2 regions of the Sphingomonas sanguinis genome follow, and region 1 is predicted to be linked to the other one. Evidence: riboswitches for the same ligand, from Rfam matches in the RefSeq annotation. Region 1 holds a riboswitch; the other holds the start of a gene.
What was found. A riboswitch is a leader RNA that binds a small molecule or an ion and turns the genes downstream of it on or off. The one in region 1 is predicted to bind thiamine pyrophosphate.
Positions count from the first base shown of each region.

Region 2: another riboswitch for thiamine pyrophosphate. It lies ahead of KV697_RS13910 (TonB-dependent receptor); the one in region 1 lies ahead of thiC (phosphomethylpyrimidine synthase ThiC).

Region 1 covers NZ_CP079203.1:2,281,369-2,285,559, reverse strand. Annotated here, with positions in the region: gene KV697_RS10585 (ferritin-like domain-containing protein) at 1-944, shown strand, start outside; gene KV697_RS10580 (ferritin-like domain-containing protein) at 979-2,013, shown strand; TPP riboswitch at 2,174-2,264, shown strand; gene thiC (phosphomethylpyrimidine synthase ThiC) at 2,313-4,191, shown strand, end outside.
Region 2 covers NZ_CP079203.1:2,963,495-2,967,685, forward strand. Annotated here, with positions in the region: gene KV697_RS13905 (glycoside hydrolase family 31 protein) at 1-1,457, shown strand, start outside; TPP riboswitch at 1,529-1,638, shown strand; gene KV697_RS13910 (TonB-dependent receptor) at 1,682-3,970, shown strand; gene KV697_RS13915 (phosphotransferase enzyme family protein) at 3,973-4,191, shown strand, end outside.

The DNA of each region.
Region 1 (4,191 bases):
GGGTCGAGCGCCGCAACCTGCGGCGCGAATTCTTCAAGACGGCGATGGGCGCGGCAGCGGCCGGCGTGACCGCCTTTTCCCTGGCGGGCAAGGCCGGGGCGCAGACGGCGATCACCGACACCGACATTCTGAACTTCGCGCTGAACCTCGAATATCTCGAGGCGCAGTTTTACGCCTTTGCCGCCAACGGCACGGGGCTGGCCGCCAACCAGCTGACCGGGACCGGGACGCAAGGCGCGGTGACCGGCGGCCAGCAGGTCAATTTCGCGACCGGCAGCGCCGACGACGCCATTGTCGGCCAATATGCCCGCGAGATCGCGGCGGACGAGGCGGCGCACGTCGCCTTCCTGCGGACCGCGCTGGGCACGGCGGCGGTCGCGCAACCGGCGATCAACATCTCGGGCGATGCCAATGGCCCGTTCACGGCAGCGGCCCGCGCGGCCGGTGTCGTCGGCGCGAACGATACCTTCAACCCCTATAGCTCGCCCACGGCGTTTCTGCTGGGCGCGTATATCTTCGAGGATGTCGGCGTCACCGCCTATAAGGGCGCCTCGCCGCTCATCAGCAACAAGACCTTCCTCCAGGCGGCGGCAGGCATTCTGGCGGTCGAGGCCTATCACGCCGCGATCGTGCGCACGACGCTCTATGCGCGCGGCTATGACGCCAACAACCCGCAACCGTCGTTGATCACCGCCGCCGGACAGATTTCCGACGCGCGCGACAGCCTGGACGGCTCGACCGACCTCGACCAGGGGATCGCCCGGTCCACGATCAACGGACAGCTGGTGTCGAACATCGTGCCGCTCGATTCGAGCGGCATCGCGTTCAGCCGCTCGCCCGCCCAGGTGCTCAACATCGTGTACTTGAACAAGGCGGCCGCCACGCTGGGCGGGTTCTTCCCGGCCGGCGTCAACGGAAACCTGCGCGCCAGCGTGGCGAACTGATCCCCTTTTTCCTCCTCTGGAGAGGATTTGCATCATGAGCGAAGAACGCTTCATTCTCGACGTCATCGAAGAGGCATCCGCCAAGCGCCGGTCCGATCGTCGCCGTTTCATGCGCATGGCCGCAGGGGCCGGTGCGGTCGGCGGCCTGGCGATGCTGGGCGCCTGCGGAGACGATGGCGACAACGTCATCGTCGTGCCGACCCCGACGCCCACCACCACCCCGACCGGTTCGGTCACGGACGCGGACGTGCTGAACTTCGCGCTCCAGCTCGAATATCTGGAAGCGCAATTCTACAGCTATGCCGCGTTCGGCACCGGCCTGCCTTCGTCGTCGCTGGGCGGCATGGGCACGCAAGGCTCGGTCGCGATCAACACCAGCGCCACCAACGGTGCCGGACAGCCGCGCCAGGTCCAGTTCCAGGACCCGATCGTCGCGCAATATGCGCGCGAGATCGCCTATGACGAGATCGCCCATGTCAACTTCCTGCGCAATGCGCTGGGCAGTGCGGCGGTGGCGCAGCCTTCGATCAACCTGTCGGGCGACGCCAGCGGTGCCTTCACCGCGGCGGCGCTCGCGGCGGGCGTCATCACCAGCGGTTCGACCTTCGACCCTTATGCCTCGGACGAGGCCTTCCTGCTGGGCGCGTTCCTGTTCGAGGATGTCGGCGTCACCGCCTATATGGGCGGCGTCAGCCTGCTGACCAACAAGACCTTCATCGAGGCGGCGGCGGGCATCCACGCGGCGGAGGCCTATCATGCCGGTCTGGTCCGCACGACCCTGTACCGCAAGGGGCTGAGCAACACGGCCCTCATCACCAATGCCGGCAAGATTTCGGACGCGCGCGACAGCCTGGACGGATCGGCCGATCTCGACCAGGGGATCGTGGCGACGGTGAACGGCGCGCAGGTGGCGAACATTGTGCCCGCCGACGCCAACGCCATCGCCTTTGTCCGCACCCCCGGCCAGGTGCTGAACGTCGTCTATCTCAACAAGGCGGCGGTGAATGGCGGCGGCTTCTTCCCCAGCGGCCTGAACGGCACGGTCCGCACCAGCGCCGCCAGCGGATAATCTTCTCCCTCCCAAGGGTCTCTGGGCCTCGACCGGTCGCTAGTCCCCTGGCCGGTCGGGGCCTTTTTTGTGGGCGGGTCGCGGCGTTCGGGCGTGCGTGCCTCTCCCCCCGGCGCGAAACCGCTTCTTATCCGCCGTGAAACCGCTTATGCAGGGTCCATCCCCGGGGGAGCGCTGGCCTGCGCTTGAGAGGGGGGCAAGAGCCCCTGACCCGCTGAACCTGATCCGGCTGACACCGGCGTAGGGAGGGAGCGGCCCCATCTCTCATGGTCCGTTTCCTCCGCATGGAGTGGACGACTATGGCAGATATCCCCGCAAAGGCCGAAATCGGCGTGACCACCGGCCCCATTCGTGGCTCGAAGAAGATTCACGTCGGCCCGCTGAACGTCGCGATGCGCGAAATCCATCTCGACCCGTCCTCGGGCGAACCGCCCTTGCGCGTGTACGACACCAGCGGCCCCTATACCGACCCGACCGCGCGCATCGACATCATGGCGGGCCTGCCCCAGATCCGCCGCAACTGGATCGAGGGGCGCGGCGATGTCGAGGCTTATGACGGCCGCGAAATCCGCCCCGAGGATAATGGCCAGCTCGGCCCCGACCGTTCGGGCGGCGTGCCGCAATTCCCGCGCACCGGGCTGAACCGTCCGCTGCGCGCGCGTGCAGGCATGAACGTCAGCCAGATGCACTATGCCCGCCAAGGCATCATCACGCCCGAGATGGAATATGTCGCGACCCGCGAGAATCTGGGCCGCGAGATGCTGCGCGAATATGTCCGCGACGGCGAGAGCTTCGGCGCGAGCATCCCCGATTACGTCACGCCCGAATTCGTCCGCGACGAAGTGGCGCGCGGCCGGGCGATCATCCCCAACAACATCAACCACCCCGAATCCGAGCCGATGGCGATCGGCCGCAACTTCCTGGTCAAGATCAACGCCAATATCGGCAATTCGGCGGTCGCCAGCAACGTCGCCTCCGAGGTCGACAAGCTGGTCTGGTCGATCCGCTGGGGCGCGGACACGGTCATGGACCTGTCGACGGGCCGCAACATCCACGACACGCGCGAATGGATCATCCGCAATTCGCCCGTGCCGATCGGCACCGTCCCCATCTATCAGGCGCTGGAAAAGGTCGGCGGCATCGCCGAGGAGCTGACCTGGGAGATATTCCGCGACACGCTGATCGAACAGGCCGAGCAGGGCGTCGACTATTTCACCATTCATGCGGGCGTGCGCCTGCCCTACATCCCGCTGACCGCGAAGCGCGTCACCGGCATCGTGTCGCGCGGCGGCTCGATCATGGCGAAATGGTGCCTGGCGCATCACAAGGAGTCGTTCCTCTATGAACGCTTCGACGAGATCACCGAGATCATGAAGGCGTACGACATCGCCTATTCGCTGGGCGACGGCCTGCGCCCCGGCGCGATCGCCGACGCCAATGACGAGGCGCAGTTCGCCGAACTCTACACGCTGGGCGAGCTGACCAAGCGGGCCTGGGCGCAGGACGTGCAGGTCATGATCGAGGGCCCCGGCCATGTGCCGATGCACAAGATCAAGCAGAATATGGACAAGCAGCTGGAGGCGTGCGGCGAGGCGCCCTTCTACACGCTCGGGCCGCTAACGACCGATATCGCGCCGGGGTACGACCATATCACCAGCGGCATCGGTGCGGCGATGATCGGTTGGTACGGCACGGCGATGCTCTGCTACGTCACGCCCAAGGAGCATCTGGGCTTGCCCGACCGCGACGACGTGAAGGTCGGTGTCGTCACCTACAAGCTCGCCGCCCACGCCGCCGACCTCGCCAAGGGCCACCCCGCCGCCAAGATGCGCGACGACGCGCTGAGCCGCGCCCGCTTCGAGTTCCGCTGGCGCGACCAGTTCAACCTGTCGCTCGACCCCGACACGGCGGAATCCTACCACGACCAGACGCTGCCTGCGGAAGGCGCCAAGACCGCGCATTTCTGTTCGATGTGCGGCCCGAAATTCTGCTCGATGAAGATCACGCAGGAGGTTCGGGAATTTGCTGCGTCTCGCGCAGCAAATAGCGACCTGCTGGGGGCAGGTCGCGATCCCGAACCTCGGGAATTCGCGGCCAAGCAAAACGCGCCGGTGGAGACCTTCGTCGCGGCCGAGGACGCCGAGGCGGGGATGCAGGAAATGAGCGAGCGGTTCCGTG
Region 2 (4,191 bases), 680 kb from region 1:
CGGCGGCGACCTCCTGGTCGGGGGATACCCAAGCTAGCTGGGAAACGCTGCGCCACCAGATCGCGGGCGGGGTGAACGTGACCGTCACCGGCAACCCTTATTGGACGCAGGACACCGGCGGCTTCTTCGTCAACGGCTATAGCGGCGGCGAGAAGAACCCGGCTTACCGCGAGCTGTTCGCCCGCTGGTTCCAATATGCGGTGTTCAACCCGCTGATGCGCGTCCACGGAACCAGCATCGAGCGCGAACCCTATATCTTCAAGTCGCTCGACCCGCAGATGTACGGCTCGCTGCTGGACGCGGTGAACCTGCGCTACCGGCTGCTGCCCTATATCTATGGGCTGGGCTGGCAGGTGACGGCGGGCGGCTATACGATGATGCGGCCGCTGGCGATGGACTTTCCCGACGATGCGCGGGTCCATGGGCTGAACGACAGCTTCATGTTCGGCGGCTCGCTGCTGGTCCATCCGGTCACGCGCGCCATGTATCATGTCGAGCCGGAACCCGCCGCCACCGTACCCGCATCCGCGCTGTTCACGGCCGACGGCAAGCCGGGTCTGGCGGGCCAGTATTTCGAGGGGCGGAACTTCGACAAGCCCGCTGGCCGCGTCGTCGACACGGTGATCGACAAGCGTTGGCCGCAGCCGCCGCTGCAGCCGATGCCGCCGGGGCTGAAGAGCTTGAACGACTTCTCCGCGCGCTGGGACGGCGTGCTGGAGGCGCCGGAGGACGGCGAATATGAGCTGGGCCTGCAGGGTGATGACGGCGTCCGCCTGTTCGTCGATGGCCGCAAGCTGGTCGAGGATTGGGAGAGCGGGGCGTCGCGCTATCACGGCGCGAAGGTGACGCTGCGCAAAGGGCAGCGCGTGCCGATCCGCATCGAATATTATCAGGGCGACGGCGACCGCGACCTGCGCTTCGCCTGGCGCACTCCCGACGAACTGCGCCGCGCCGCTGCGAAGGCGGGCGAGGCGCCGAAGTTGGCGGTGCGGACCTATCTGCCCGCGGGCAACGACTGGTACGATTTCTGGACCAACCAGCGTCTGGCGGGCGGCACCGAGACGTCGCGCGACGTGCCGCTCGACATCATGCCGCTATACGTCCGGGCGGGCGCGATCCTGCCGCTGGGGCCGCTCCAGCAATATGCGACCGAAAAGCCCGACGCGCTGTACGAAATCCGCGTCTATCCCGGCGCGAACGGTCGCTTCACCGTCTATGAGGACGATAACGAGACCTATGCCTATGAAAAGGGCGCCCGCGCGACCTACGACCTGAGCTGGGACGACGCCCGCCGCACCCTGACCATCGGTACGCGCCGGGGGAGCTTCCCCGGCATGGTGTCGACGCGCCGGTTGAACATCGTCGTCGTCAAGCCCGGCACCCCCGGCGGTATCGCCGACCTGCCCGCCGCGCGGACCGTCACCTACACCGGCAAGCCCGTCCGCCTCGTCTTTTGACGCGGGGGCGGGCGGGGCGGCTTCCCTCGTTCACGATAACCATTTGCAGCCACCGCATAACCGCCTAGACGACGCCATCCCCGGGGGGCCGCTGACGCGCGGTTGAGAGGTGGGCAGCAGCCCATGACCCGCTGAACCTGATCCGGGTCATACCGGCGTAGGGAGGGTGGCGGTGCTTTCGTCGTCCCTCCGTGAAGTGGACGTGAAAGACGATGCCGGTTGTGATGTCTCGCAAGCATAAGATGGTGCGCTATGGCGCTTTGCTGCTGTCGGCCGCCTGGCCCGTGGCGGCGTCGGCGCAGCAAACCACCGACACGTCGGCCGATATTCGCGTGATCGGCCACCGCGATCCCGAAGGGCTGCTGCCCGACCAGACCGAACCCAATGCGGTCAGCGAGGTCGCGACCGACTTCATCATCAAGCAGGCGCCGACCCAGAACGCGTTTCAGCTCGTCAACCTGCTGCCCGGCGCGACCGTCGCCTCCAGCGACCCTTACGGCCTGTCGACCAGTTCGAGCCTGACCCTGCGCGGGCTGGGGCAGGACGAGATCGGCGTGCTGATGGAGGGGGCGCCGCAGAACGATATCGGTTATTACTACGCCTATCCGTCGCAATTCGCCGACCCGGAAAATCTGCGCCGGATCGCGCTGTCGCCGGGATCGGTCAATATCGACGCGCCGACCGTCGTCGGCGCGGGTGGCCTGTTGTCGCTGACCCTCGACGATCCCAAGGCGAGGGGCCAAGTCCTCGCCGACCTCGCGCTCGGCTCTTATGATCTGCGCCGTGTCTTCGTCCGGGGCGATACGGGGGAGATCGGCAATAGCGGGCTGAAGGCGTTCCTGTCCTATTCCAACACCCGCGCGGACAATTGGCGGGGCGCGGGCTTCGACACGCGCCAGCATATCGACGCCAAGCTGCTGCGCGAATGGGGCAATGGCAATCGCGCCAGCCTGGCGCTGTCCTATAACGACGCCAATTCCTCCAGCTATCCCAGCCCGACGCTGGCCGAGTGGCAGGCGGAAGGACGCGGGTTCAATTACGACGCGCGCTACACGCCGGGCGACACCAATTACTGGCGCCTGTACCGCGCGCCGTTCCGTAACCTCTATGCCTCGGCGCCGGTGCATCTGGTGCTGGACGACCGGCTGACGTTCGACGGCACCAGCTATCTCCAGTTCGGCTATGGCAATTCGCCTTATGGCACCCAGCTGGCGACCACCGGCAACTTCCTGGGTAATGAGGAATTGGCCGAGCCGATCGCGCTGCCCGGCGCGGTGGACGGCGTGGCGACGGTGCTGGGCAACTATACCGGCGACCAGATGCGCCTGGGGCAGGTCGCCAAGCTGACCTTGCAGGCGGGCATCCACCGGCTGACGGCCGGGCTGTGGTTCGATTACGGCACCGACCGGGTGACGCAGACCTATACCTCGGTCGATGCCGATGGCCGTCCCGCCGACCGCTGGGGCTATCGTGCCCGTGCGATCCGCACCGCCGATGGCCGCCTGCTCGCCTATGAGAACCAGCGCACCGTCACCGTGACGAAGAGCGTCTTCGTGGCCGACAGCATCGCGCTGACCCCGCGCCTGACGGTCGATGTCGGGTTCAAGGGCGTCAATCTGCTGCGCAACGGCCGCAACTATCTGCCGGGGCCGCAAAGCGCGGTTCGCCGCGACAGCTTCGTCGCCCTGCCGCGCGCCGCCGTTCATTATGCGATCGACGACCGGCAGCAGCTGTTCGCCAACATCACCACCAATTTCCGCACGCCCAACGAGTTCACGCTGTACGACAGCTATTATGGCGGTGTCGTCACGACGCGCGGCACGGATGCGCTGAAGAACGAATATTCGCTCTCGCAGGAGCTGGGCTATCGCTATATCGGCCCCAGCCTGTCGGCGTCCGTCACCGGCTTCCACTACAAATTCCGCAACCGCCAGCTGGCGACCGTGGTCGACAATGGCGGTGCGCTGGTCAATTCGACGTTGAATGCCGGGGGGCAGACCTCTTACGGCGTCGATGGAGAGATCGACTATCGTCCCGCCAAGGGCGTCAGCGTCTATGTCTCGGGCGAGTATCTGCGCGCGCGGATCGACGACGACCTGCCGGTGGGGGCGGACTTCCTGCCGACGCGGGGCAAGCGCGCGGTGTCCAGCCCGACGTTCCAGATCGGCGGCGGCGGCACCTATGACGATGGGCTGTTGTTCGGCAGCATCGCGGGCAAATATGTCGGCCGCCAATATGCGACCTTCATGAATGACGAGAGCATCAGGGGCTATGCCACGCTGGATCTGGCGATCGGTGTCCATCTGGCCGACTGGCTCGACGGCAAGCGGACCGACCTGCGGCTCAACGCGATCAACGTCACCGACCCGCATGTCCTGTCGGGCGTTCAGGCGGTGACGACCAATGCCCGCGACACGATCGGGAGCGGCGGTACAGTCATCGCGGGCAATGCCCCGGCCTATTATATCGGCGGCGGCGCGGCGGTGGTCGCCACCCTGTCGCGCGCCTTCTGACCATGAGCGATCCGGGCGGCGAGCATCGCGTCCACGGCATGGGGCTGGCGCTGGAGGCGCCCACCTGGCCCGCGATCACGCCCGACGAAGCGGCGGCGGTGCTGGCGCGCTTTCCGGGCGCGGCCCCGATCGAGGCGCTGCACTGGCATTCGCCGCGTCCCTTTTCCGCCGCGACGCTGATCCATACGACCGGCGGCGCGCTGCTGTTGAAACGGCATGAT